Regions from separate parts of the Streptomyces sp. NPDC087787 genome, predicted to be linked through region 2. Evidence: riboswitches for the same ligand, from Rfam matches in the RefSeq annotation. Region 2 holds a riboswitch; each other region holds the start of a gene.
What was found. Region 2 has a riboswitch for cobalamin ahead of ACIOWN_RS03680 (cobalamin biosynthesis protein). Riboswitches for the same ligand answer to the same signal wherever they lie in the genome.
Positions count from the first base shown of each region.

Region 1: another riboswitch for cobalamin. It lies ahead of ACIOWN_RS05725 ((2Fe-2S) ferredoxin domain-containing protein); the one in region 2 lies ahead of ACIOWN_RS03680 (cobalamin biosynthesis protein).
Region 3: another riboswitch for cobalamin. It lies ahead of ACIOWN_RS18270 (CbtB-domain containing protein); the one in region 2 lies ahead of ACIOWN_RS03680 (cobalamin biosynthesis protein).
Region 4: another riboswitch for cobalamin. It lies ahead of ACIOWN_RS25785 (ribonucleoside-diphosphate reductase subunit alpha); the one in region 2 lies ahead of ACIOWN_RS03680 (cobalamin biosynthesis protein).

Region 1 is NZ_JBIUVQ010000002.1:371,808-378,754, forward strand. Features, by position in the region: gene ACIOWN_RS05705 (hypothetical protein) at 1-1,116, opposite strand, end outside; gene ACIOWN_RS05710 (CHAT domain-containing protein) at 1,113-3,032, opposite strand; gene ACIOWN_RS05715 (enoyl-CoA hydratase/isomerase family protein) at 3,205-4,290, opposite strand; partial or broken gene ACIOWN_RS05720 (acyl-CoA dehydrogenase) at 4,287-4,412, opposite strand; gene ACIOWN_RS05725 ((2Fe-2S) ferredoxin domain-containing protein) at 4,452-4,841, opposite strand; cobalamin riboswitch at 4,911-5,033, opposite strand; gene ACIOWN_RS05730 (Fpg/Nei family DNA glycosylase) at 5,106-5,894, opposite strand; gene ACIOWN_RS05735 (maleylpyruvate isomerase N-terminal domain-containing protein) at 6,059-6,829, shown strand; gene ACIOWN_RS05740 (DUF397 domain-containing protein) at 6,845-6,947, opposite strand, start outside.
Region 2 is NZ_JBIUVQ010000001.1:796,875-803,821, forward strand. Features, by position in the region: gene cobN (cobaltochelatase subunit CobN) at 1-49, opposite strand, end outside; gene ACIOWN_RS03675 (cobyric acid synthase) at 46-1,554, opposite strand; gene ACIOWN_RS03680 (cobalamin biosynthesis protein) at 1,551-2,492, opposite strand; cobalamin riboswitch at 2,592-2,736, opposite strand; gene ACIOWN_RS03685 (hypothetical protein) at 2,898-3,122, opposite strand; gene ACIOWN_RS03690 (inorganic phosphate transporter) at 3,156-4,418, opposite strand; gene ACIOWN_RS03695 (class II aldolase/adducin family protein) at 4,573-5,250, shown strand; gene ACIOWN_RS03700 (alpha/beta hydrolase) at 5,529-6,656, shown strand.
Region 3 is NZ_JBIUVQ010000010.1:213,415-220,361, forward strand. Features, by position in the region: partial or broken gene ACIOWN_RS18255 (helix-turn-helix domain-containing protein) at 1-506, opposite strand, end outside; gene ACIOWN_RS18260 (ATP-binding protein) at 698-1,126, shown strand; gene ACIOWN_RS18265 (aminotransferase class V-fold PLP-dependent enzyme) at 1,168-2,280, opposite strand; cobalamin riboswitch at 2,476-2,616, shown strand; gene ACIOWN_RS18270 (CbtB-domain containing protein) at 2,653-2,868, shown strand; gene ACIOWN_RS18275 (CbtA family protein) at 2,890-3,657, shown strand; gene ACIOWN_RS18280 (histidine phosphatase family protein) at 3,738-4,310, opposite strand; gene ACIOWN_RS18285 (DeoR/GlpR family DNA-binding transcription regulator) at 4,319-5,083, opposite strand; gene ACIOWN_RS18290 (MFS transporter) at 5,174-6,463, shown strand; gene ACIOWN_RS18295 (LacI family DNA-binding transcriptional regulator) at 6,410-6,947, opposite strand, start outside.
Region 4 is NZ_JBIUVQ010000017.1:77,295-84,241, forward strand. Features, by position in the region: gene ACIOWN_RS25765 (GntR family transcriptional regulator) at 334-1,098, shown strand; gene ACIOWN_RS25770 (DUF3311 domain-containing protein) at 1,239-1,538, shown strand; gene mctP (monocarboxylate uptake permease MctP) at 1,535-3,145, shown strand; gene ACIOWN_RS25780 (GNAT family N-acetyltransferase) at 3,233-3,739, shown strand; cobalamin riboswitch at 3,785-3,939, shown strand; gene ACIOWN_RS25785 (ribonucleoside-diphosphate reductase subunit alpha) at 4,062-6,428, shown strand; gene ACIOWN_RS25790 (ribonucleotide-diphosphate reductase subunit beta) at 6,428-6,947, shown strand, end outside.

The sequences.
Region 1 (6,947 bases), on a different contig from region 2:
GCGCAGGACGCTGCCCTGCGAGACGACCACCGTGATGCCGCCCGTGCCGGTCTGCGGGTATTCGGTGCGCACGCCCAGCGCCGCCAGTGAAGGGTGGGCGTAGCGCCGGGTGCTGGGCGTGCTGTGGTTGAACCAGAGGGTGGTGTGCGGTTCGCGCGGTCGGTCCTCGCCCGCGGCGTTGCGCAGCAGGATCCTGGCGACCGCCTCGGGTGCGGGATGCGTCGAGCGGCCGGCGCGCGTGCGCCGGGCGTGACCGCGGCCGCCGTCGGTGGAGAACAGCCAGTCCCGGCACTCGATCGCGGCGACCAGCCCGGCGCTCACGTTGTGCGCGCTGCCGTGGTGGGGTGCCTTGACGAGGGAGACCGGGTACCCGTTGCCGTGCCACAGTCGGCGCAACGAGCGGACCAGGACGTCCGCGTGGGCATCGGCGGCGAACAGGACCCGGCTGCCGTCGGGGTGCTCGGCCAGGAAGGCGATGCTGGATCCGTTCGCCGGGGCGCGGTCCGCCCGGTAGGGGCGGGCGGCCAGCTCCGCCAGGTGACGCGCGTCGAACGCCGTGGGAGCGGCCGGGGCTCCGAGGACGTCCCGCTCCGGCCGGGCGGCCGCCTTGCCGCGCCACTCGGTGCGCAGCCGGGACAACTGCTCCGGCCAGGGCGAGAGCAGGGTGAGGGAGAGACCGCGCAACCGGAACACGGGCAGGCGCTCTTGTCCGGGCACGACGATCGGGCCGCCGCCCGTGGCGGTGTTCCAGGGAAGCCGGCCCGCGCGCAGGACCTCGGCCAGACGCTCGGCGCTGCGCACGCCGAGCGTGTCCGCGGGGCCGGTGTGTTCGAGGGAGTTGAACCATATCTCGCGGGCCAGGAAGTTCTTCGGGGGCGCGGTCAGCAGCGGGAGCAGCCCGACGATGTGGTCGTCGTCGATGTGGCTGCACACGACGAGGTCGAACTCCCTTTGGACCTCGGGTTGTTGCCGGAACCGCGCCGCCAGTGCGGCGGGCAGGGCCCGGGTTCCGCCGGGACCGCCGTCGATGAGCATGCGGCGTCGGTGAGGGCCGTCGTCCCACTCGACCCACAGGCAGTCGCCGTGTGCCGCGGGCAGCGCCTCGACGCTGATCACGCCGGTGTCACCATCCGCACGCCGGCGGTGCCGAAGGCCGTGTAGAGCAGGCACAGCAGATTGCGGTGGCGTTCGACGAGGTCGCGGGCCGTCAGGTGCAGCGCGGCGGCGACGGTGGTGCCCGCGAGCAGGCGGTCGAAGAAGCGGCGTGCCCACTCGGCGCCGAGCACCGTGGGCAGCTCGATGTCGGTGCAGACCACGGCGCGGGCACCCTTGCTGAGGAAGTACGAGGGGAAGCCCCCGCGGAGCACGGAGTCCCGGCCGGAGGAGTTGCAGGCGTTGAGGACGACGAGGGGGGCGCCCGGCAGGGGCACGTCGGGCGGGGCGTCGCGCCTGGCGTCCCGCAGTCCCACCTGCCGCCCCGCGATGAACCCCAGGGCCGCGTCCCCCAGCGGCGTTCCCCGTTCGCCGTCCACGAGGTGGCAGTAGAAGTACCAGAGGGAATCGGGCCGTTTCGGCTTACGCAGGGCCTCGGTGACCCGCTCCGCCTCGTCGACGACTTCCGCGCGCTCGGCGAGGCGCTGTTTCCAGTAGTCGACCTGTCCCGCCACGAGGGCGCGCGGCTGCCCGGTCGTGGCGCGGTCGATGTCCGTGTTCACGGCGATCAGCGCGGTCGCCTCCCGCGCGGTCCGTGGCACGTACTCCGTGCGGTGACGCTGATGGTGGCCGGAGCGCAGGGGGACGAGGGCGAGCCGTGCCCCGAGGCCCAGCAGACGGTACGGGGAGAGCCGCTCGTCGTCGTAGGTGTCGACCGCGTACATGAGGTGCCAGGGCAGGTTCAGCCCGTTGCCGACCACCTCGACGCACGGTGCGGAGTCCGGACCGGCGGACGCGAGGGTGTCGATGACCATGTCGCCGATCCTGCGCAGGTCCGCGCTGCCGTCGTCGGGGCGGAACAGGGCGTGGAAAAGGTCGAATCCGGACCGGGCCAGTCGGCGCAGGTCGGCCCCGTACTGCTCCTCCGGGATGTCGAGGGACGACTCGTAGCGGCGGCCCTCCGGACCCAGCAGCAGCGCTTCGATCCCGCTCCTCGCCTCGCGTACGAGCGCGTCCAGTTCCTCACGGCTGTACGGGATCGCCGCCGTGGCGCTGCCCGTTGCGTCGTGCGCGGTCAGGACGTGGGCGCCGCCCGCCGAGATCAGGGTGAGGGACAGGGTGATCGGCGGCGCGGCGGAGTCGGTGGCCGGCCGCCACTGGCTCAGCAGGTTCTCCTGCTTCAGCAGTCCCGACGGGTGGGCGGTGAGCCGGAGTTGCTGGGGTGTGCGCCGGTCCGTCGTGCGGGTGACGACCATCAGGGACACCGGGCGGTCGTCGTTGAGGAACCGGAGGTCGAAGATCGCCCCGGGCGGTTCGTCCCCGTGGCCGGGCCTGTGCCGCCGCACGACCAGTGACCGGCTCACCGGCAGCACCTCGACGGCCTCCGGCGCTCCGTACACCTCGACGTCCAGAGTTCCCGTCTCCGCCTCCGGAGGTACGGTCAGGTCGAGTTGGGCGGAGGAGAAGGCGTACGGGTGGGCGGCGCTGTCGATGCCGACGACCAGCCGGCGGGTCCGCCGGTCCGCCGGCGAGCCGTCCGGGGAGTCCGCGTCGAACCGGGCGGTGATCCACTGCTCGCGTGGCGCGGCGTCCAGCAGCCGGCACAGTTCCGTCCAGCCGGGGGTGTCCGTCACGGATTCGGCGGATCTCCGCCCGCGGTGGTACGCCTCCCCGAGGACGCCGGCCACCGCGGGGTAGGGAAGCAGGAGTTCGAGCAGGGACTCGGTGTGGGCGACGCGTTCCTCGTCGGTGTCCGCGCCGCCGAGCCGGCCGACCAGGTTCAGGGCCTGCGCGCGCACACGCGGCCAGTCCGGTCCCACGAGGCGTGGCAACGTCGGCCACAACCCGACGAGTTCGGTGGCGGCGTCCTGGGCGGCCATGGGCTGCGTCCTTCCCCCCGGCGCGCGGCACGTTCCGCGTGTGCCGCCCGTGCCATCGTATTCCCTTCGTCACCGGGCGAGTCGGGAGTTCCGGCAAACGTGCCCGGACCGGCACCTGCCTGACGGCGCGGTCGGCCTGTCGCGGGCGAGGCGCTTCTGCGCCCGAGACCGGTCAACGCGCGGTCCCGCTCACCTCCACGGTGGTGCCGGGGTCGGCGAGGCCCAGTTCGCGGTCGCCGAGCGGGGTGAAGAAGCGGTTCACGTCGGCGTCGGTCACCTCGGCGAGGGTCCCCGGGGACCAGCGCGGGTCGCGGTCCTTGTCGATGACCTGGGCACGGATGCCCTCCACCAGGTCGGGGCTGCTCAGGGCGGCACAGGAGACGCGGTACTCCTGGTCGAGGACCGCCTCCAGCGACCCGAGACGGCGGGCGCGGCGCACGGCGGCCAGGGTGACCTTCACAGCGGTGGGTGACCTGGTGAGCAGGGTTTCGGCCGCCTCCTTGGCGGCGGGATCGCCGTAGTCGCGCAGCCGGCTCAGGATGTCCTCGACCGTACCGGCGGCGTAGCAGGCGTCGATCCACTCCCGCCGGCCCTCCAACTCCCCTTGCGGCAGCGGCCGGACATGGCGCTCCAGCACCTCCCGCACAGGGGCGTGGGCGAGGTCGTCGACGAGAGCGGGCAGAGCCGTTGACGGCACGTAGTGGTCGGCGAGCCCGCAGAGCACGGCGTCACCGGCGCCGATCTGCGCACCGGTCAGCGCGAGATGGGTGCCCAGTTCCCCGGGGGCGAGGGCCAGCAGACGGGTGCCGCCGACGTCGGGTATGAAGCCGATGCCGGTTTCCGGCATGGCGATCCGCGAGCGCTCGGTGACGACGCGGACGCCGCCGTGCGCGGAGACGCCGACGCCGCCGCCCATCACGATGCCGTCCATGACGGCGACGTACGGCTTCGGACAGCGGGCGATACGGGCGTTGAGGCGGTACTCGTCGCGCCAGAAGGCGGCCGAGGCGGTGCCGTCCCCGCCGCGGACGTCGTCGTGGATGGCGCGGATGTCACCGCCCGCGCACAGGCCGCGCTCCCCCGCGCCGGTGACGACGACGGTCTCCACGGCCGGGTCGTGTTCCCAGGCCGTCAGTGCCTCGTCGATGCGGCGCACCATCTCGTGGGTGAGGGCGTTGAGGGCCTTCGGCCGGTTGAGGGTGATGTGGGCGGCCCGTCCGGCGGTGTGGAACAGGACGGGTTCCTCGGCGGCGGTCATCCGAACGCCCCCGTCAGGCCGCGGGCCGCTGTGACGCGCATGATCTCGTCGGTTCCTTCCAGGGTCTGGTGGACACGCAGTTCACGGACGATCTTCTCGTCACCGTACGCGCCGAGGCAGCCGCACAGGTATTCCGCCCGGCCTCCTCGCGAGCGCGGGACTCAGGCCTCCTTGGCACGTCGTGGCGGTGCGAAGGTGTACAGGTCGAGGATCTCCGGCAGGGGGGCCACCCCCGGGCCCCCGGCGCGCACCCAGGCGACGATGTCCTCGGTCGCGTCCGGGTCGTTGACGAGTCCGAGCCAGACCGGCCGCGCACCTGCCGCCCGGCCCGCGGCGGAGGGCTGGACCACGACGACGTTCGCCTGCTCGCACACGTCGAGGCAGTCGGAGACGCGCGTCGGCACCTCCGCGCGCAGCCGCGCGGTCTGCGCCGCGTGATCCACCCCGGTCACCTTGGGGCTGCCGCAGCAGCAGTCCCGGCACACGACGACCCGGCACGGCACCGGACCGCTCCCCGCCACGGCACCGGCCGGCGCCTCGTCCGTCGGCATTTCGGGCACGCCGCCCCACTCCCCTCCCGGGGAGATCCGCCCCGGCGTCGATCGAGGAGGCGACCGCGTGAGTCTCCTGGCTCCCGGGTCTTCGCTCGTCCCGCCTTCCCACCCCGGACGGGGCAGTGGCGTTCCGGAACTCGCTCACCGGTCACAGTGGCGGGACCGCGCCGGATTCACACCGGCTTCCTCGGACCGCCGTCGCCTTTTGTCGCCGGTCATCATCCCATGATCGGTTCCGCCCTCCGCAACGGCCCGTTCCGCTCATCCCTGGCACCGCGGGCACCAGACCGTGCGGCGTCCGCCGACGCGGTCCGAGCACAGGGGCCACCCGCAGCGGGGGCACATCGGCTCGCGGTCGTCCCGGTGCCCGGTGAGCCAGGAGCGCCTCGGCGGCACGCACCCGGCACGGACGGACGACTCCAGGACCCGGCCCATCCGCGCATGAACACGCCGAAGCGCGGTCTCGCTCAGGTCCCGCGCCCGGGTCCGCGGTGCCACCCGGGCCCTCCAGAGGATCTCGTCGCACAGGAGGTTGCCGAGTCCCGCGATCACCGACTGGTCCATCAACGCGCTCTTGACGGCACGCCGCCGTCCCGACAGCAGGTCCCGGAACTCCGCTCGGCTCACGGTCAGGGCGTCGGGACCCAGACCGCCCACGATCCGCGCGAGCCGCGCGTCGTCGGCCAACTGCACGCCCTGGAGCTTGCGTTGATCGCGGTAACGCAGGTGCCGGGCGCCGTCGAGCGTCAACACGACGCGGTCGTGCGCCGCGAGGGGCTCGTCCGGGGCACAGCACCGCAGCGACCCGGTCATGCCGAAGTGCCAGACCAGTACAAGACCGCCGCCGTCGCCGCCGACCGGCACGAACAACCACTTCCCGTGCCGCCACGCCTCCCCCAGACGCCGGCCCGTCAGCTCCCTCCGCAGCCGCTGCGCGCTCACGCCCCGCAGCACCCCGGTGTCCCGCACCTCGACGTCCGTGACACGCCGCTGCCGGCCGCAGGTCATCAGCACCTCGCGGAATCCCTCGACATCCGGCAGTTCGGGCATGCGCTCGCCCCGGCTCTTCCTCGTACGGTCGTCAGGCCGCCGCACACGAACGGGTACCCACGGAGGGGGCGACCGCACCCGCTCGGCGTTCCGCCCCGAGGCACGATGCCCCGATCGGCCGCCCGCTGGTTTGGTCTGCGGCCCGACCGGGATACCCATGGCTCGTGATCCCGTCCAAGGTCGACGACACGCTGCCCGAGCTGGCTCCCTTCGTCCACGCCGTACAGGGCCGAAGGCCCGACGACGGCACGTGGTGCGAGGCGTGGACCGTGCGCGACATCCTGGTCCACCAGACGGGGAACGCCGAGGAACTGGCCCGGGTGCTGCGCGCGTTCCTCGCGGGCGCACCGGTGGAGACCAGGAGCTTCGCGCGCGAGGCTCCCTACCGGCGGATGTCGGACACCGAGCTCTGGGCGTCGTTCATGACCAACTGTGAACAGCTCACCGAAATCGCGGCGGCCGCGGCGCAGGACCTGTCCCCGGACACGGACGTGATGTGGACCGGCCGGTCCGTGAAGGTCCCCTTCTTCGCGGAACACATGCGGGAGGAACTGATCCTCCACCGCTGGGACCTGACCGGCGACGACCGGACGGCCGTGCGGTCCCTCAACGAGTCGTGGATGACGGAGCACAGCGTGGTGTCGGTGGGCCGGCCCCTGCTGGTCCGGGGCCGCGCCGGTCTGGACCTGGGCCCCGAGGGGCGGGTCGAGGGCCGCCTGCGCACCCCGGGCACCGACGACATCGTGGTGGCCGCGGACGCCGACGGCGGCACCATCCGGTTCGCCGCCCCGGAGGGCCCGGCCACGATCGAGAGCGACGCGGCCACCCGCGTCCTCCTCCTGTGGGGCCGCCGCCCCGCAGACCCCACCCGCTGGCACAGCACCGCCGGCCCGGAGGCGCTGCGGAGGGTACGGGCCCTCCTCGGCGGCTATTGAGCCACAGCTCCCGGTCTACCCCACGAACCCGAGGAACTCCGCCCACGCCGGGGAGGCGACCTCGAACCGCGGTCCGTCAATCTGCTTGGAGTCGCGTACGTGCACGGCTCCGAGTGCG
Region 2 (6,947 bases):
CGGCGAGCAGATCGGTGTCGGCGGTCGACAACAACAACACTGTGCTCATGCGGGCGCTCCCGGTGGAATGAAAGGCAGTCCTTGCGGCGCGCCCGACTCGATGAGCCGCCACAGCGCGTCCGTGTCCGCGTGCTGTTCGATCAGGTCGCCGAGCCGGTCGAGCTGCTCCTCGCGCAGCGCGGCGAACGAGGTGTCGGGGGCAGGCACGAAACGGCGGCCCGCGGCGGCCGCCACCTCGCGCAGGAAGGCCCGGCGGAAGCCGTCCGACTCCAGCGAGCCGTGCCAGTGCGTGCCCCAGACGGCGCCCACCCGGCAGCCGTCCAGGAAGGCTTCGCCGCCCATGACTTCGGCGACCCCGTGGTGGATCTCGTACCCCTCGACCCGTTCCCCGAGGGCTTCGCCCTCCGGCCGGGTGAGGGTCTTCTCGCGGGCGAACCTGACCCGTACGGGCAGCAGGCCCAGTCCGTCGACGTGTCCGCGCCGGCTCTCCACGTCGTCCTCGATGTGCTCGCCGAGGATCTGGAAGCCGCCGCAGACGCCCAGCACCGGCCGCCCCTCGGCGGCCCTGCTCGCCAGGGCGCGTGCGAGGCCGCGCTCCCGCAGCCATTCCAGCGCCCTGACCGTGCCGCGGGTGCCGGGCACGACGACGAGGTCGGCGTCGGTCAGTTCCTCGGGCCGGTCCACGAACCGCACGACGACGCCCGGTTCGGCGGCGAGCGCGTCCACGTCGGTGAAGTTGGACATCAGCGGCACGGCGCAGACGGCGACCCGCAGCACGTCCTCGCCGACCGGCGGCGCCACGGTGGACTCCCGCACGGCGCCCCGCAGCGAGACTCGGAGTCCGTCCTCCTCGTCGATGCCGAGCCCGTGCCGGAACGGCAGCACGCCGTACGTGCGCCGGCCGGTGAGCCCGCGCAGCATGTCCAGGCCGGGTTCGAGCAGCGAGACGTCCCCGCGGAACTTGTTGACGAGGAACCCGGCGACGAGTTCCTGGTCCCGCGGCGACAGCAGGGCGACCGTGCCGAAGAAGGAGGCGAAGACGCCCCCGCGGTCGATGTCGCCGACGACGAGCACGGGCAGCCGCGCGCCGCGCGCGATGCCCATGTTGACGATGTCGGTGCGGCGCAGGTTGATCTCCGCCGGGCTGCCCGCCCCCTCGCAGATCACCGCGTCGTACGTGCCCCGCAGCTCGGCGAGGCAGTCGAGGACGGTGCCGAGGAGCTTCTGCTGCCGCCCGCCGTGGTAGCCGCGGGCGCTCAACTCGCCCACCGGTCTGCCCAGCAGGACGACCTGGCTGCTCTGCTCGCCGCCCGGCTTGAGCAGCACCGGGTTCATCAGCGCGGTCGGCTCGACGCGGCACGCCTGGGCCTGCATGGCCTGCGCCCGCCCGATCTCGGCGCCCTCCCGGGTGACGAAGGAGTTGAGGGACATGTTCTGCGCCTTGAACGGGGCGACCTTCACGCCCTGGCGCACCAGCCACCGGCAGATCCCGGCCGTGACGACGCTCTTCCCGGCGTCGGAGGTGGTGCCGGCGACGAGCAGACCGCCCCTCATGACGTCCGTCCTCTCTTCAGCAGCCGTGCGCCCGCGCACACGCCGAGCGCGAGCCAGCCCACGCGGCGGGAGAGCCGTACCGCGCGCTCGATGTCGCCCTGCTTGACGGCGCGTCCGGCGCCGTTGAGCACCGGGCGGTGCTCCACCCGCCCGCCGTACGAGAGCGTGCCGCCCAGCCGCACTCCGAGCGCCCCCGCGAACGCGGCTTCCACCGGGCCGGCGTTGGGGCTCGGGTGCTTGCCGGCGTCGGCGCGCCAGGCCCGTACGGCGCCGCGCGGGTCGTCGCCCGCCACGGCCGCCAGGGCGGCGGTGAGCCGTGCCCCCGGCCAGCCGGCGAGGTCGTCGAGGCGGGCCGAGGCCCAGCCGTAGCGGCGGTACCGGGGCGACTTGTGCCCGACCATGGCGTCCAGGGTGTTGACGGCGCGGAAGCCGACGAGCCCCGGCACTCCGGCGGCGGCGCCCCACACCAGCGCGCCCACCACCGCGTCGGAGGTGTTCTCGGCGACGGACTCGACGACGGCCCGGGCGATCCCGTCGGCGTCCAGCGCCTGCGGATCGCGCCCGCACAGATGCGGCAGCCGCGCCCGGGCGCCCTCGACGTCCCCGGCTTGCAGGGCGCGCCCGATCTGCCGCGCCTCCCGGGCGAGGGAGGTGCCGCCGACGACGGCCCAGGTGGCGGCGGCGGTCAGCGCGACGGACGCGGTACGGGAGGAACGCACGGCGGACGCGGCCAGCGCGGCCGACGCCACGGCACCCCCCACGCACACGGCGGTGTGCAGGGCGCCCCGGCCGCGGTGGTCCCGCCACAGCGCGCGTTCCACGGCACCCGCGGCCCGTCCGAACACGGCGACGGGGTGTCCGCGGCGCGGATCGCCGAGGAGCACGTCACCGAGGAGGCCGGCAGCGGCGCCGTACGCGAAGACGCGATCGGCACCCATCGGGTCAGCCGGTCGTGCGGTCGGTCGGTGAGCCGCTGGTGAACCTCGGTCGGCAGCCGCGCATGGCTATATGTCCTCACTCAGGGTGTCCACGCCCTGGTTCGACGAGACCGGCGGTGAGAGTTCCTGACTCCCGGGGATGTTCTTCCCCGGTCACAGTGGCGGGACCGTGCCGGATTCGCACCGGACTTCCTCTCCTGCCGCCGTACTTGGCTCCGGAAGTCCACCACGCACCGCGAACACCCGTCAACCTGCCGTTGACCTGCGCAGGCGTACTGAGATGAGGCACACACCGCGGGCGCACGGGACGACGAAACCGCCCATCCCGGGACGTCGCGGGGACGGCCCGGGATGGGCGGGTGACGTGCGGGGCCAGGACCCGGAGGTACCGGGCCCCGGGCCGGGCTAGGCCACGATCAGGTAGATGCCGTAGGCCACGGCGGCGGCGCACGCGGCGAAGCAGGCGTAGGCGCCGGTGACCGCGAGGGCCCCGCCGCCGTCGCCCTGGGCCACGGCCCGCTCGCGGCGGGAGAGCCCGGCGATGCCGAGGGTGAACAGGGCCACGAGGCCCACCGTGACGCCGAGGCTGACGCCGAAGACGGAGCCGAGTGCCGCCCAGTCGATCTTCATGCTGCTTCTCTTCCTTCTGCCGGTGACGCCGGCTCAGACGGCGGCGGCCGGCGGCGTCGCCACGGGCGCGGGGTCGGCGGTGGACGCGGATGCCGGGGCGGGGATCGTGGCCGTGAGCCCCTCGGCCGCCGGGGAGGCCGGAGGCGGGGTGACGGCGGCGATGGCCTGAGTGATCACGCCGACCGGCTCCTCGGAGCCGTTGACGTTGGTGTGGTCGACGACCTCGCGGCGGGAGATCTTCCAGATCGCGGCGCTGGAGGCCACCAGGAACGCGGCCACGAGCCAGGTGCCCCAGTCGCCGAGACGCGTCACGGCCTCCGCGCCGGCCGCGACCAGGGCCGCGGCGGGCAGCGTGAGGGCCCAGGCGACGGCCATGCGGCTCGCGGTGGACCAGCGGACCACGCCGCCCTTGCGGCCCAGACCCGCGCCCATCACCGAACCGGAGACGACGTGCGTGGTGGACAGGGAGAAGCCGAGGTGGGAGGAGGCCAGGATGGCGGTGGCCGCGCTGGTCTGGGCGGCGAAGCCCTGCTGCGGCTGAAGGTCGGTCAGGCCCTTGCCCATGGTGCGGATGATGCGCCAGCCGCCGATGTAGGTGCCGAGCGCGATGGCCAGGCCCGCGGACAGGATGACCCAGGTGGGAGGGTTGGAGCCGGGGGCGAGGGCGCCGCCGGCGACCAGGGCGAGGGTGATGACACCCATGGTCTTCTGCGCGTCGTTGGTGCCGTGGGCCAGCGAGACCAGGCCGGCGGAGGCGATCTGTCCGGCACGGTGGCCCTTCTCGGCCGCCTTGCCGTGCGAATTCGACTTGTTGCCGATGCCGTACGACAGCCGGGTCGAGACCAGCGCGGCCAGACCCGCCACCACCGGGGCGGCGACCGCGGGGATGAGGACCTTGGTGACCAGGGCGCCGCCGTGCACGGCGCCGAAGCCGGCCGAGGCGATGGTGGCGCCGATCAGACCGCCCATGAGGGCGTGCGAGGAGCTGGAGGGGAGTCCGACCAGCCACGTCAGCAGGTTCCAGAGGATCGCGCCCACCAGGGCGGCGAAGATGACTTCGGGACGGATGCCGTTCTCGTTGACGAGACCCTTGGAGATCGTGTTGGCGACCTCCACGGACAGGAAGGCGCCCACCAGGTTCAGCGCGGCGGACATGGTCACCGCGACCTTGGGCTTGAGTGCACCGGTCGAGATGGTCGTGGCCATCGCGTTCGCGGTGTCGTGGAAACCGTTCGTGAAATCGAACGCGAGTGCGGTGACAACCACCATCGCGAGGATCAGCGAGAAGCTTTCCATTTACCCAGGCAATCGTTCGAGCGTCATTGGCGCGTTGAACGTAGGTAACCTGAGTGAACAGAAGATGAACTGAGTCGGTCATCGCGGTGTCTGTTCCTGCGGTGCCATGGGAAGGACCGGTCGCTCGCGGTTGGCGTCCTGGCAGGATCGGCACATGAGCGAACTCGGGGAGACGGCGCGCGCCTGGCAGGCGCTGGTCGCGGCGGCCCGCCGCACGGTGGCGGACGGACTGGTCGTCGGCACCTCCGGCAACGTGTCCGTGCGCGTGGGCGACACCGTCCTGGTGACCCCCTCGGGCATCCCCTACGACCGGCTCACGGACGACGACGTCACCGGTGTCGGCCTGGACGGCCGGCAGGTGCTCGGCACCCTGGTGCCGACCAGCGAGCTGCCCATGCACCTCGCGGTCTACCGCAGCACCGACGCGGGCGCCGTCGTCCACACCCACGCCGTGCACGCGACGGCCGTCTCCACCCTCGTCACCGAGCTCCCGCTGATCCACTACATGTCCGGCGCGCTCGGCGGCCCCGTCCGCGTGGCCCCGTACGCCACGTACGGCACCGAGGAGCTGGCCGGGAACATGCTCCGCGCCCTCGCCGGCCGCACGGGCTGCCTGCTGCGCAACCACGGCACCGTCACCTACGGCGCCACCCTCGACCAGGCCTACGACCGCACGGCCCAGCTCGAGTGGATGTGCCGGGTGTGGCTGGCGGCGTCCGGCGTCCCCGGCCTGACACCGGCTCTGCTGACGCCGGAGCAACTTGCGGAGGCGGGGGAGCGGCTGCGGGGGTACGGACAGCAGGGGCAGGGGCAGGGGCAGGGGCAGGGGTGAGCGCGGGAGCGGAAGCCGGGGCCGGAGTCGGGACCTGAGGCCCGGGGCCGGGGCGGGAGGCTGCGGAGAGGCCTGGGGAGGGCCCGGAGACGGCCCGGGACGGCCCGGGGACGGTGGCCGCGTGTGCGGGCGGTGCGGGCCGTGCGGGAATGAGCGCGTGTGCGGGCGGTGCGGGCCGTGCGGGAATGAACGCCGCTCTTCATGGAACCCGCGCGGACATGTCACCCCGACCCTCCGTCCCACTGGCCGGTGACCGGGTGCGCCAGGACACTGGAGCCGTGCCCACAGTCAAAGCGACGGCCGCGGCCGTCACCGCTGTCCTGGCGGCCGGCGCGGCGAGCGTCGCCGCGGGCCGGCTGGCCAGCGACGCCGCGCTCAAGGTGCTCCCGGGCCGGCCCCTGCCCACCGAACCCCGGCTCACCGTGCACGCCACGGCCGCCGGCCAGATCAGCCTCACCCGTGACCTCGCCTCCCTGCGCCCGGGCACCTACGGCCTGGCGGGCAACGGCTCCCACGCGGTGGTCGGCCCCGTCCTGCCCACCGCCCCGCACCGGCCCGACACCGTCGTACGCCGGCTCGAGCGCGTCACCCACGGCACCCTGCACCGCGGCGACAAGGTGTGGCTCACCCCGAACCTGCACGTCGGCAACCCGCGCACCGCCCTCGGCATCGAGCACGCCGACGTCGACGTACCGGGCGAACTCGGCTCCCTGCCCGCCTGGTTCGTGCCCGGGGTGCGCGAGACCTGGGTGATCGCGGCGCACGGCCTGGGCAGCACCCGCGAACTCCCCATGAACATCCTGGCGTTCCTGCACCGCCGGCACTTCCCGGTGCTCGCCCTCGCCTACCGCGGCGACCTCGGTGCGCCCCGTCCGCCGGACGGCCTCAACCACCTCGGCGAGACCGAGTGGCGGGACCTGGACGCGGCGATCCGCTACGCCGTGCGGTACGGGGCCGAGCGGATCGTTCTGCACGGCTGGTCCACCGGGGCCACGATGGCGTTGCGCGCCGCCACCCGCTCCGCGTTGCGCGACCGGATCACCGGACTGGTCCTCGACTCCCCGGTGCTCAACTGGGAGGTGACGCTGCGGGCCCTGGCCCGGGCGCGGCACACCCCGGGACCCCTGCTGCCGCTGGCGGTGCGCGCCGCGCAGGGGCGCACCGGTCTGTACGGCGACCGCCTGGCCGGGGCGACGGACCCGGAGGGGCTCACGATGCCGACGCTGATCTTCCACGGCCCGGGCGACCAGGTGGCTCCCTGGCAGCTCTCCCGCCGCCTCGCCGACCGCCGTCCCAACCTGATCGCGCTGCACACGGTGCCGAGCGCTCCGCACGGCGCGATGTGGAACGCCGACCCCGAGGGCTACGAGGAGGCCCTGCGGCGCTTCCTCACGCCGCTGATGTGAGGCGGCGGCACGGTTCCGTTTCGCCGCCTGTCACCCGCTGGGGGACCGGAGTACGCCCAGGTCCCGGGGACCCTTCCGGAACCGGCTGAAAGGTGCCCCCCCGGGTGTCCTCGCGGCCTTCCCTTGGCCTTCTCCATCGCCCGCCGTGACATTCCGTTTGGGTTTTCGGACCGTCAACCGGAAGACTGCACCCGTGACGTCCCGTATCCCGCGCGACTCCAGGCTTCGCATCGTCCGCCCACGACCCCTGGCCGCCGCCCCCAGAGCCGTGAACCAGCGGCAACCGCGCCG
Region 3 (6,947 bases), on a different contig from region 2:
AATGTGCTGTTCGGCCGCTCCCGCAGGAGGCGCTGGCGTTCGAGCCGGGCCGTGACTTGTTGTTCGAACTGCTCCTCGGACAGCGGCGGCAAGCGCCGCTCGAAGAGGGCGCGAATGTACGGCTCGGGCTGAAGCAGGCCCGGGATGACAGCGCACTCGTACGCAAACAGCGAGATCGCATCCTCCTCGACCCCCGCCCACTGCCGGAACCACGACGCCAGTCCCGCCTTCCGCGTCAGGCTCCTCGCCGCAGCCTCCAGCACCCGTGACGCGACCGCGCCCAGGATTTCGTCCGACCGCTTCAGCAGTTCCCTCGGCGGGAAACGCCTCCCCTGCTCGATCTTGGCGACGTACGCGGGTGAGTAGCGCACCAGCGGGGCGAACTGCTCCTGTGTCAGGCCGGCTTCCTCCCGGAGGGCCTTGAGGACCGCGCCGAAGGTCCTCAGGCTGTCGGAGAGTTCCGGCTCGCAGCCCCCGCCCGCCCCGCCACCGTTGTCCGTCGTCATCGCAGCCGCCTTCCCCTGTGCCACCGGGCCGTACCCGTGCCGTACCGTTCGTCGTCCGGGCTGCGCCACGCCAGACCGATCAATGCTCACGCACAGCGACCGACCCGGTCCGGTGCGTGAACCAGTACAACGTGATCTGTATCAGCGCCGGACCTGCCGACGGGCCGTCAACTGGCGGCACCCTGGCCCGCATGCCAGCCCTGAACCACGAATCCACCACCCCCACACGCACGTTCGCGCAGCGTTTCTCCGCCACCCGGCGCGGTGCCCGCCTCGCCCGGCTGCTCGCCGCGCACCAGCTCACCGAGTGGGGGCGTCCCCACGGGACCGAAGGGCATGACACCGTCGTGCTCGTCGTCGCGGAGCTCGCGGCGAACGCCGTTCTCCACGGCCGTGTCCCGGGGCGGGACTTCGCCCTCGCCCTGTTCCTCGAGGAGGGCCGGGACGTCGTCCGGATCGAGGTGACCGACACCCATCCCGCCCGACCGGCGCGTATGGCTCCCGGACCGGACCAGGACGGGGGCCGTGGCCTGGTCCTCGTCGACGCGCTCGCCGCCGACTGGGGCGTACGCGACCGCCTCGGCCCCGGCAAGACGGTCTGGGCCGAGTGCGCGCTGTGAGGAGGGCTTACGAGTTCGACCGCAAGAGATCGGCCGAGGGTTCAGTCACCCAGGGACGACAGCGCGGCCCCGACCCGTTCGGCTGCCTCCGGTGGGGTCGAGGCGTGCGGGGAGAGCCTGAGGGAGTCGGTGCGCACGGTCGGGGTGACGCCTTCCGCCTGCAGCGCCTTGGCGACGAGGGACGGATCGTGGGCCGGCAGGGTGAAGGAGAGGATGCCCGCGCACCGCGCCGGGTCGGTGGGGGAGAGGACGCGGCCGCCGTACGCCTCGACGGTCTCGGTGAGTTCGGCGATCCGGACGGCGATCGCGGCTTCGATCGCGGTGACGGTGTGCCGCTCGACGAGCTCCAGCGCGGCCGCGAACGCGGCGGCCGTCACCGGGCTCAGATTGGTGATCGACCACCGTCGGGCGTCCGGGGCGGGCGGGTGCTCGGCTCCGTCGAAGAGGCCGACGTCCTCCACACCCGTCCAGCCGGTGAGGACCGGCTCAAGGGATTGCAGGGCGCGGTCGGACAGCGTGGCGAAGCCGGTCGACCATCCGGCGCGCAGCCACTTCTGGCCGCCCGCGACCACCACGTCGGCGGCGTCCCAGGGCAGAGCTGCGACACCGAACGCCTGGATGGCGTCCACGATCAGCAGCCGGTCGGGTCCGATCGCCTCGCGCAGCGCCGCCAGGTCGGCGCGGAAGCCGGTGCGGAAGTCCACGGCGCTGACCGACACGGCCACGACGTCGTCGGTCAGCGCGGCGCGGACCAGGTCGGGAGTGACTCCGGAACCGGGCGCGGGATCGAGCCAGCGCGGCGTGGCCCGGCCCAGGTCCGCGCTGCGCCGCCACGGGTAGTGGTTGGCGGGGAAGTCGGTGCGCGGCGCGAGGACCACGCCCTCCCGTACGCCGAGCGCGGCGTGGAACAGACCGGTCGACGCGTTCGGGAGCAGCACGGTGTGCCGTGCGTCGGTGCCCGCGAGGCGGGCGGCCGTGTCCCGCGCGGTCTCCTCCGCGCGCATCAGCGTGTCCACGGTGGTGTGGTCGGCGTGTGCCGATGCCTCCAGTGCTCGCGCGGTGGCGGTGACGGCGTCCCGGGACGGCGGCCCGAAGCGTGCGAAGTCCAGGTACCCGGCGGGTGTGTCGAAGTGGCTGGCGTACGACGTGAGCACGGGGCTCGTCCCTCCGGGGTGGTGCGGGCGGATCGGGTGGCGCGGCGGGCGGTGGAACGCAGTCCGGTGGCGCTCCGGAGCCCGCCCGCGCATCCTGTCACAGCGCTTCGATTGCTCCGGATGGTGAGATGGCCGTGCGCGAGTCGAAACCTCTCGGTGGAGAAGATCACGTCCGAGATCGCGGTCTTGGCCGGGCGGGCGGCACGCGATACGGTCTGTCCGATATCGACGACGGCGAGACGGAAGCCGGTGGGAATCCGGCACGGTCGCGCCACTGTATGCGAACGCCTCCGGGCGTTCGTGAGTCAGACCCGTGGCTGTCGTCCTGTGCACCACCGAGATGGGACGCGAACTCCCAGAGGAGGTTCTGCCATGGCGCAGACCGTCGCCCAGCCGACTGCCACCGCCGCCCCCGCCCCGCTGCCGCTGAAGGCGATAGCTCCCTGGGCGGTCTTCTTCGGCGTTCTCATGCTGGTCCTGCTGTACTTCGTCGGCGCCGAGCAGGGCGCCACCTCCGTGTTCAGCGGCACGGACGTCCACGAGTGGGTGCACGACGCCCGCCACCTGCTCGGCTTCCCCTGCCACTGAGCCGGGGGACGCCGCACGCCCATGAACTCCGCAACGGTAAGAAACCTCCTGGTGCGGGGCATGCTCGCCGGCCTCGCCGCCGGTGTGCTCGCCCTCGTCGTCGCCTACTTCCTGGGGGAGCCGTTCGTCGACAAGGCGATCGGCTTCGAGGAGGCGCACGCCCACGGGCACTCCCACTCCCATGACGAGGTCGAAGTCGTCTCCCGTTCCCTCCAGTCCACCGCCGGTCTGGCCACCGGCATCCTCGTCTACGGGGTCGCCTTCGGCGGCATCGCCGCGCTCGCCTTCTGCTTCGCGCTGGGCCGCGTGGGCCGCTTCTCCCCGCGGGCGACCGCGCTGCTGCTGTCCGGCTGCGCGCTGCTGGCCGTGTACGTCGTGCCGTTCCTGAAGTACCCGGCCAACCCGCCCGCGGTCGGTGAGGGAGACACCATCGGCAAGCGCACGACGCTGTACTTCCTGATGATGCTGCTCAGCATCCTCCTCGCGATCGCCGCCACCATCCTTGGCAAGCGCCTCGCGCCCGCGCTGGGCACGTGGTACGCGACGATGACCGCGGTGGCCGCCTTCGCCGTGGTGATCGGGCTGGCGTACGCCTTCCTGCCCGCCGTCAACGAGGTGCCGTCGCACTTCCCGGCCACCGTGCTGTGGCGGTTCCGGCTCTCCGCGCTGGCCATCCAGGCCGTCCTGTGGGGCGGGTTCGGGCTGGTCTTCGGCGAGTTGGCCGAGCGGCTGCTGAACCCCCGGCCGGCGACCGCCGCGTCCGTACAGGCGGTGCCGGCCGCGCACTGAACCCCTTCAGTCCGCACGAGCACCCTTCAGCGCGCACGACAGGGCCCCTCGGAATGGTCCGGGGGGCCTGTCGCGTTCGGTCAGGGCGCCGCCAACGGCTGCCCGAGTCGCAGATTCCAGCGGCCGGCCCGTCCGCTGAGCTCCGTGGCCGTCAACGGCGGTACGTCCAGCCGCCAGAAGCCGGCCAGGGGCAGGTCCAGCACATGGACGATCGCGGCCCGTACGACCTCCGGCTCGACCACGGCGAGCGTACGGCCGCCGGTGTCCCGCGCGGTGTCCAGCCGACGGCCGACCCGCTCGCACACGTCCCGCACCGACTCGCCGCCGTGCGGCGCGCAGTCGGGGTCGGCGAGCCAGCGGCCCACCGCCTCCGGCTCGGTGGTCATCACCTCCTCCAGGGTCCGGCCCCGCCAGCGACCCGCGTCCAGACCCGCCAACTCGGCCGCCGGCACGCCGTCGAGACCGAGCGCCGAGGCCGTCTCCCGGCAGCGCACGCTCGGGGACAGGAGCACCCGGGCGGCCGCGGGCAGCGATCCTGCCGCCGAACGGGCCTTGGCCGCACCGCCGTTGTCGAGCGAGTCGCCGTCGTCGAACCGGGCCTGCCGCAGCGACGGGCTCGTCGCGGGCGAGATGAGCGTCATACGGCTGGTCAACGTCACTCCTACCGTGCGGTGTTGACGGCGGTGCCCGCGGCGCGCAACGCCTCGACCTCGTCGGGTGGCGCGGATTCGTCGGTGACGAGGGTGTGCAGTCGCGCGACCGGTACGACGAAGGCGTGTGCCGTGCGGGAGAGTTTGCTGCCGTCGGCCACGGCGAGCACGCGCCGGGCGGAGTCGATCGCCGCCCGCTTCACCGCAGCGTCGTCCAAGTCGTAGGCGGTGAGGCCCTGTTGCGCATTGAGCCCGCAGCAGCCGACGACGGCGGTGTCGAAGCGCAGCGCCGCCAGCGAGGACAGGGTCAGGGGGCCGGTGAGGGCCCCCTCGCCCGGTCGGGGCCGCCCGCCGGGCACGAGGAGGGTGGTCTGCCCGGGGCCGTCGGCGAACACGTTGACGGCCTGGAGCGACAGTGGCATCACGGTCACCCGCCGGCCGCGCAGTGCCCTCGCGACCTCCAGGCACGTGGTGCCGCTGTCGAGGACGACCGTCTCCCCGTCGGCGATCAGCGCGGCCACCTCCGCGCCGATGCGCTCCTTGGCCCGCGTGCCCTCCTGCGCGCGCAGGGTGAAGGGGGGCTCCTCGCCGCGCAGCAGCAGGGTCCGGGCGCCGCCCCGGTAGCGCTCCAGCACGCCTTGGGCCGCCAGGGTCTCCAGATCTCGGCGTACGGTCATCTCCGAGGCCCCGGTCAGTTCGGCCAGCCGGCCGACGCCGAGGCTGCCCGCCTCCCGCACCGCGTCCGTGATCTGCCTCAGGCGGTCCATGTTCCCCATGGCCGTGATTGAACACCATGCGCTGCCAAACAGAAATACTGTGAGAAGGAACCCTTTTCAAACAAGCAGAATGTTCGATACGTTCGTACCATGGAGCGATCCCTTCGTGTCGCGCGTCTGGCGACCTTCGCGTACTTCATCCTCAACGGGACCCTGCTGGGGATGTGGATCGTGCAGATCCCGGCCATCGAGCACCGCGTCGGCGTCAGTCACGCCGTCCTGGGCGGCTTCCTGCTCCTGCTCGGAGCGGGCGCCTTCGTGGGGATGCAGCTGGCCGGGCCGGTCGCCGACCGCCTCGGCACCCGGATCGTCGTGCCCGCCTCGGGCGTGCTGTGCAGCGCCGCCCTGGTACTGCCCGGACTGGCCTCCCAGCCGTGGATGCTCGCCGCCGCCCTGATCGCGCTCGGGTTCGGCAACGGCTGCCTGGACGTGAGTATGAACGCCCACGCCGTCCAGGTCGAGAAGGCGTACGGACGCCCGGTGATGTCCGCGTTCCACGCCACGTTCTCCGTCGGCGGCGTGGTGGCCGCCCTCGCGGGTGCCGCCGTCGCGAGCGCGGGCTGGACCCCGGGGGCGACGCTCGGCACGGCCGCAGCGCTGGGAGTGGTGGCCTCCGTGTGCGCCGCCCCCGGTCTGCTGCCCTCCGCCGCGTCCAGCGTCGCGGGACCGGGCGCGGATGCCGGGGCCGAGTCCACGGCCGGGTCCGGCGGGCAGGGCGAGCAGGCGGACCGGGCGCGCACCCGTATCTGGATCCTGGCCGTCCTCGCGCTGATGGTCATGCTGTGCGAGGGCGTCGCCAACGACTGGAGCGTGCTGCACCTGCGGACCGTCCTAGGCGCCTCCGACAGCACCGCGGCCTTCGCCTACGGCGCGTTCGCCGCGACGATGACCGTCGGCCGTCTGCTCGCCGACCGCGTCTCGGCCCGCTTCGGCCCCGCCGCGATCCTGCGCTACGGAGCCTCGGTCGCCGCCGTCGGCATGGCGGCGGCCGCCCTGTCGCCGTGGACGCCGCTCGCCCTGGCCGGCTGGGGGCTGTTCGGTGCCGGGCTCTCCGGCTGCGTTCCCCAGCTCTTCAGCGCCGCCGGACACGCCGACGCCGACGCCGCCGGCGCCAACGTCTCCAAGGTCGCCGGGCTCGGCTACCTGGGCATGCTCGCGGGACCGGCCGTCATCGGCTGGCTCACCCGCCTGGTGCCGCTGAACCTGACCTTCTTCCTCCCCGTGACCTGCTGTGTCGTCGCGGCGGCGACGGCGGGGGTGCTGCGGTCGCGGGGGAGCACGGTCGCGGGCCGCGGGCCCGTCCCCGAGGCGGGGCCCCGTACCGCGTCACCCCTCCGGGGTGAGCAGAGTGCCGCCGAGGGTCGAGGCGCGGGCCACTAGCGCGGGGCGCAGCCGCCGGGAGCGGCCCTGCTTGCCGTTCAGCATGGCGACCAGGGTCGTCGCCGCCACCTCGCCCATCCGGTACATCGGGGAGCTCACGGAGGTCAGGGAGACCGGGAGGGCCGCCGCCAGGGGGACGTCGTTGTAGCCGACGATCGCCACGTCCCGGCCGACCGTGAGGCCCGCGTCCCGGACCGCCGCCATCACGCCGATCGCCGCGAAGTCGTTGACCGCGAAGACGGCGGTGGGCCGCGGGCGCAGGGCCAGCAGCCGCTCGGCCGCCGCCCGGCCGCCGGGCACGTCGAAGCGGGACGGCACGACATGGCTTGCGGGCACCGGCAGGCCCGCCTCGGCGAAGGCGTCGAGGAAGCCCTGGGTGCGCTCCGCGCCGGTACTGGCGTAGGGCTCGCCGGCCACCACCGTGACCCTGCGGTGGCCGAGTTCCAGCAGGTGCTCCGCGGCCAGTCGCCCGCCGAGGATGTCG
Region 4 (6,947 bases), on a different contig from region 2:
CAGACCAATAGGGCTGTCAAGAGTGCGCCGACCCGCTCAGACGGTCCGTTATGGGACCGCGATATGCAGGGACCTTTCATTGTTCGTCCGGCAAAATGGACGCCCGCGCTCCACTGGACCAGTGGCGACCGTACGCGACCGCCGGACCGGCCTGGCCAGGTGGACCACCCGCCCAGGCCGGAGCTATGGACTAGACCATCCGGGGTCACGACGGTATACAGAGGAGATCACGGAGCGTACGGGTGACCACTCGGCGCGCGAAGCCGTGCCACGATGTGAGCCGGGGCCGACGGGACGTCGGCCGCTTCGGCACAGGAGCCGGAAAGGCAGAGCATGAGCACCGACGTCAGCAGTGCGGAGAACGAGGGTGGGGCGACCGTCCGTACCGCGCGCGTGCCCAAGTACTACCGCCTGAAGAAGCACCTGCTCGACATCACCCGGACACTGCCGCCGGGCACTCCGGTGCCGCCGGAGCGGACCCTGGCGGCCGAGTTCGACACCTCGCGGACCACGGTGCGGCAGGCGCTTCAGGAGCTCGTCGTCGAGGGCCGTCTTGAGCGCATCCAGGGCAAGGGCACCTTCGTCGCCAAGCCGAAGGTCTCCCAGGCGCTGCAACTGACCTCCTACACCGAGGACATGCGCGCGCAGGGCCTGGAACCGACCTCGCAGCTGCTGGACGTCGGCTACGTCACCGCCGACGACCGCCTGGCCGAACTGCTCGACATCACCGCCGGGGGGCGGGTGCTGCGCATCGAGCGGCTGCGCATGGCCAACGGCGAGCCCATGGCCATCGAGACCACCCACCTGTCGGCCAAGCGCTTCCCTGCGCTGCGGCGCAGCCTGGTGAAGTACACCTCCCTGTACACCGCCCTGGCCGAGGTCTACGACGTCCATCTCGCCGAGGCCGAGGAGACCATCGAGACCTCGCTGGCCACTCCGCGCGAGGCGGGCCTGCTCGGCACCGACGTCGGCCTGCCGATGCTGCTGCTCTCCCGGCACTCCCTGGACCGCGAGGGCCGTCCGGTGGAGTGGGTGCGGTCGGTGTACCGCGGGGACCGCTACAAGTTCGTGGCCCGCCTCAAGCGCCCGCAGGAGTAAGGGCCTTGTGACGGAGTAAGAATCTCGTGGCGGTCCGTGGCGTCATGCGCACGAGGGATTCCGCACCTGTGACACCGTGATCTACATTGCGTGCGCACCGCACGGACGCTCGGTGATCAGCTAGGGGACGGAGTCGCCACATGTCGAATGCCCCGGAAGCCACCAGAGCGGTGGTGACCCCCTTACGGGTCGCCATCGCCCTCTGCCTCGTCGCCCCCTTCGTGGCGCTGCTGTGGGTGGGGTCGTACGCGAGGAAGGACCCGGCCCTCGTCGGGATCCCGTTCTTCTACTGGTACCAGATGCTGTGGGTACTCGTCTCCGCGGTCCTGACGATGACCGCGTACCGGCTGTGGCAGCGTGACCGGCGCACCGCCGGGACCTCCCGGGCCGCCGGGCCGGCCTCCGCCGCGACGGCCGAGGACGGGGGTGCGGTCAAGTGAAGGACGGGGTCAACGGCGTCGCGCTCGGCGTCTGCGTCTTCTTCTTCCTGCTCGTCACCGTCATGGGCTTCCTGGCCGCGCGCTGGCGCCGGGCCGAGAACGAGCACAGCCTGGACGAATGGGGCCTGGGCGGACGGTCGTTCGGCACCTGGGTGACCTGGTTCCTGCTCGGCGGCGACCTGTACACCGCCTACACCTTCGTGGCCGTTCCGGCCGCCGTCTACGCGACGGGGGCGGCCGGCTTCTTCGCGGTGCCGTACACGATCCTGGTGTACCCGCTGATCTTCACGTTCCTGCCGCGGCTGTGGTCGGTGTCCCACCGGCACGGATACGTGACCACCTCGGACTTCGTCCGCGGCCGGTTCGGCTCCAAGAGCCTGTCGCTGGCGGTGGCGCTCACCGGCATCCTCGCGACCATGCCGTACATCGCGCTCCAACTGGTCGGCATCCAGGCGGTCCTGGACGTGATGGGCGTCGGCGGCGGCGACAGCACCCACTGGTTCGTGAAGGACCTGCCGCTGTTGATCGCCTTCGGCGTGCTGGCGGCGTACACCTACTCGTCGGGGCTGCGCGCGCCCGCGCTGATCGCGTTCGTGAAGGACACCCTGATCTACATCGTGATCGCGGTGGCCATCATCTACATCCCGATCAAGCTGGGCGGCTTCGGTGAGGTGTTCGCCAAGGCGGGCCAGAAGTTCACCGAGTCGGGTTCGGGCGGTCTGGTCCCGGCGGCGGCCGGCCAGTGGACGTACGCCACGCTGGCACTCGGCTCCGCGCTCGCGCTGTTCATGTACCCGCACTCGATCACCGCGACGCTGTCCTCGCGCAGCCGCGAGGTGATCCGCCGCAACACCACGATCCTGCCGCTGTACTCGCTGATGCTGGGCCTGCTCGCCCTGCTGGGCTTCATGGCGATCGCGGCGGGCGTGCGGGTGAAGAACGGCCAGCTGGCCATTCCGCAGCTCTTCGAGAACATGTTCCCGGACTGGTTCGCGGGCGTGGCGTTCGCGGCGATCGCCATCGGCGCGCTGGTGCCGGCGGCCATCATGTCGATCGCCGCCGCGAACCTGTTCACCCGCAACATCTACAAGGACTTCATCCGCCCGCAGGCGACACCGCGGGAGGAGACCCGGGTCTCCAAGATCGTGTCGCTCCTCGTGAAGGTGGGCGCGCTGGTCTTCGTCCTGACCATGGACAAGACGGTCGCCATCAACTTCCAGCTGCTCGGCGGCATCTGGATCCTGCAGACCTTCCCTGCCCTGGTCGGCGGGCTGTTCACCCGCTGGCTCCACCGCTGGGCGCTGCTGGCGGGCTGGGCGGTCGGCATGGTCTACGGCACGGTCGCCGCCTACGGGGTCGCCTCGCCGACGCAGAAGCACTTCGGCGGGTCGGCGAAGGAGATCCCGGGCATCGGCGAGATCGGCTACATCGGGCTGACGGCGTTCGTACTCAACGCGGCCGTCGCGGTGGTCCTGACGTTCGTGCTGCGGGCGGTCAACGCGCCCCAGGGCGTGGACGAGACCCGTCCGGAGGACTATACGGCGGACGCCGGCGACCCGGGCGTCGAGGCGGAGCTCCCGCCGGCCACGACGGCGGCCCCGCACTAGTACCGCGGCACTGGGACCGGAGGCACCCCGCGGGCCGCCGGAGGAATCCGGCGGCCCGCTGCCGTGCCCGTGCGGCACACTCGGCGCATGGACTTCATGATCCGGCCGGCCGAGCCCGGCGAGTACGGCATCCTCGGTGAGATCACCGCCCAGGCCTACCTCCGGGACGGGCTCCTGGACTTCGGTGAGAGCGACGGGTATCTCGGCGAGCTGCGGGACGTGGCCAAGCGGGCGGCCGCGGCCGAGGTACTGGTGGCGGTGGTGGACGGGGAGGTGCTCGGCGGGGTGACCTTCGTCCCGGGCGCCGGCCCCATGGCCGACCTCGCCGGTCTGGGGGAGACCGAGATACGGATGCTCGCGGTCGCACACGCGGCGCGCGGCAGGGGCGTCGGCGAGGCCCTCGTACGGGCCTGTACGGACCGGGCACGGGCCGTGGAGGGCTGTGTCCGCGTGGTGCTGTCCACCCAGAGCTCCATGCACACCGCCCACCGCATCTACGAGCGCCTGGGCTTCGTCCGCACACCGGGCCGGGACTGGAACCCGCTCCCCCAGCTGGACGACATCATGCTGCTCACCTACGAGTTGACACTCTGACACGCTCCGGAGTCGGCGCGGCACAACATATGGGGGTGCCCGACTCGCTCAGCACAAGATGTATGCTCGTGCTCAATGTCGCCGCAGGGGAATCCGGTGCGAATCCGGAACTGTCCCGCAACGGTGTACTCGTGCGCGTTTGCCCCCAAGGCCCGCCACGAGCGTCAGTCCGAGGACCTGCCGACAGCGCGCCCGGCCGTCCGGTCCGGGTGCCCTGACGTCCGGGCCTCGCGGAATGGGCCGGTGGACGCGGCGCCGTGTGCGCTCGTGTGCCGCCCCCTGCCCTCGGCGAGGCCCCGTGCCGAGCGAGGGAGAGCTCCACGTGACCATCGCGCCAGCCGACCCGGTTTCAGTCGCAGCCACGGAAACCGACGGTCCGGGTGCCGTCCTGCTGCGGACCCTGACCGAGCTGACCGCCGACCTCCCCGACGCCGACCCCGGCCGGGTCGCCGCCGCCGCGCTGCGCGGCCGGTCGGCGCGGGCCGACGAGGCCGAGTTGCACGAACTGGCCACGGAGGCGGCCGCCGGGCTCATCTCGGAGGACCCCGCCTACTCCCGGCTGGCGGCCAGGCTGCTGACCCTCGCCGTCCGCGCCGAGGCCGCCTCCCAGGGCGTCGCCTCCTTCACCGACTCGGTCGCCGTGGGCCACCGCGAGGGCCTCGTCGCCGACCGGACCGCGGAGTTCGTCCGCGCCCACGCCGACCGCCTGGACGCGATGATCGACCGGGCCGCCGACGACCGCTTCGGCTACTTCGGCCTGCGTACCCTGCACAGCCGGTACCTGCTGCGCCACCCGATCACCCGCAAGGTGATCGAGACGCCCCAGCACTTCATGCTGCGGGTCGCGGCCGGTCTCGCGCAGGACGACACCGCGCGGTCCGTCGACGAGGTCGAGGCGCTCTACGGGCTGATGAGCCGACTCGACTACCTGCCCTCCTCCCCCACACTGTTCAACTCCGGCACGCGCCACCCGCAGATGTCGTCCTGCTACCTGCTCGACTCCCCCAAGGACGAGCTGGACTCCATCTACGAGCGCTACCTCCAGGTCGCCCGGCTGTCCAAGCACGCCGGCGGCATCGGCATCGCCTACTCCCGCATCCGCTCCCGCGGTTCGCTGATCCGCGGCACCAACGGGCACTCCAACGGCATCGTGCCGTTCCTGAAGACCCTGGACGCCTCGGTGGCCGCCGTGAACCAGGGCGGCCGACGCAAGGGCGCCGCCGCGGTCTACCTGGAGACCTGGCACTCGGACATCGAGGAGTTCCTGGAACTGCGCGACAACACCGGCGAGGACGCCCGCCGGACGCACAACCTCAACCTCGCGCACTGGGTCCCGGACGAGTTCATGCGCCGGGTGAACGCCGACGGGCAGTGGTCGCTGTTCTCCCCCGCGGACGTGCCGGAGCTGACCGACCTGTGGGGCGAGGAGTTCGACGCCGCGTACCGGGCCGCGGAGGCGCGGGGCCTGGCGCGCAAGACCATGCCGGCCCGCGACCTGTACGGCCGCATGATGCGCACCCTCGCGCAGACCGGCAACGGCTGGATGACCTTCAAGGACGCCGCCAACCGCACCGCGAACCAGACCGCGCAGCCGGGCCACGTGGTCCACTCCTCGAACCTCTGCACGGAGATCCTGGAGGTCACCGACGACGGCGAGACGGCGGTGTGCAACCTGGGGTCGGTCAACCTCGGCGCGTTCGTGGCCGGCGGGGACATCGACTGGGAGCGGCTGGACGAGACCGTCCGCACCGCGGTCACCTTCCTCGACCGCGTGGTCGACATCAACTTCTACCCGACCGAGCAGGCGGGCCGCTCCAACGCCCGCTGGCGTCCGGTGGGCCTGGGCGCCATGGGCCTGCAGGACGTGTTCTTCAAGCTGCGCCTGCCCTTCGACTCCCCGGAGGCGAAGGCGCTGTCCACCCGTATCGCCGAGCGGATCATGCTCGCCGCGTACGAGGCGTCCGCCGACCTCGCCGAGCGCAGCGGCCCGCTGCCCGCGTGGGAGAAGACCCGTACGGCCCGGGGCGTGCTGCACCCCGACCACTACGACGTCGAGCTGACCTGGCCGGAGCGCTGGGCGGCCCTGCGCGAGCGGATCGCCGCCGTCGGCATGCGCAACTCGCTGCTGCTCGCGATCGCCCCGACCGCCACCATCGCCTCGATCGCGGGCGTGTACGAGTGCATCGAGCCGCAGGTCTCCAACCTCTTCAAGCGTGAGACACTCTCCGGGGAGTTCCTCCAGGTCAACTCGTACCTGGTGGACGATCTGAAGGCGCTCGGCGTCTGGGACGCCCGCACCCGCGAGGCGCTGCGCGACGCCAACGGCTCGGTGCAGGACTTCGCCTGGATCCCCGAGGACGTGCGCGGGCTGTACCGCACGGCGTGGGAGATCCCGCAGCGCGGCCTGATCGACATGGCCGCCGCCCGCACCGCGTTCCTGGACCAGTCCCAGTCCCTGAACCTGTTCCTGGAGACGCCGACCATCGGCAAGCTCTCCTCGATGTACGCCTACGCCTGGAAGCAGGGTCTCAAGACGACGTACTACCTGCGGTCCCGCCCGGCGACCCGGATCGCGCGCGCCGCCCGGGCGCAGGCCGCCGCCACCGTCCCCGTCCAGCAGGCGGCGCCGGACGCCGACGCGATCGCCTGCTCCCTTGAGAACCCCGAGTCCTGCGAGGCCTGCCAGTAATGACCAGCGAGACCAAGAACCTGCTCGACCCCGGCTTCGAGCTGACGCTCCGTCCGATGCGCTACCCGGACTTCTACGAGCGCTACCGGGACGCCATCAAGAACACCTGGACCGTGGAGGAGGTCGACCTCCACTCGGACGTCGCCGACCTCGCCAGGCTGAGCCCGTCCGAGCAGCACCTGATCGGGCGGCTGGTGGCCTTCTTCGCCACCGGTGACTCGATCGTGGCGAACAACCTCGTGCTGACGCTGTACAAGCACATCAACTCCCCCGAGGCGCGGCTGTACCTGTCCCGCCAGCTCTTCGAGGAGGCCGTGCACGTCCAGTTCTATCTGACGCTGCTGGACACCTACCTCCCCGACCCCGAGGACCGCGCCGCAGCCTTCGCGGCCGTGGAGAACATCCCCTCCATCCGGGAGAAGGCCGAGTTCTGCTTCAAGTGGATGGACTCGGTGGAGAAGCTGGACCGGCTGGAGACGAAGGCGGACCGCCGGCGCTTCCTGCTCAACCTCATCTGCT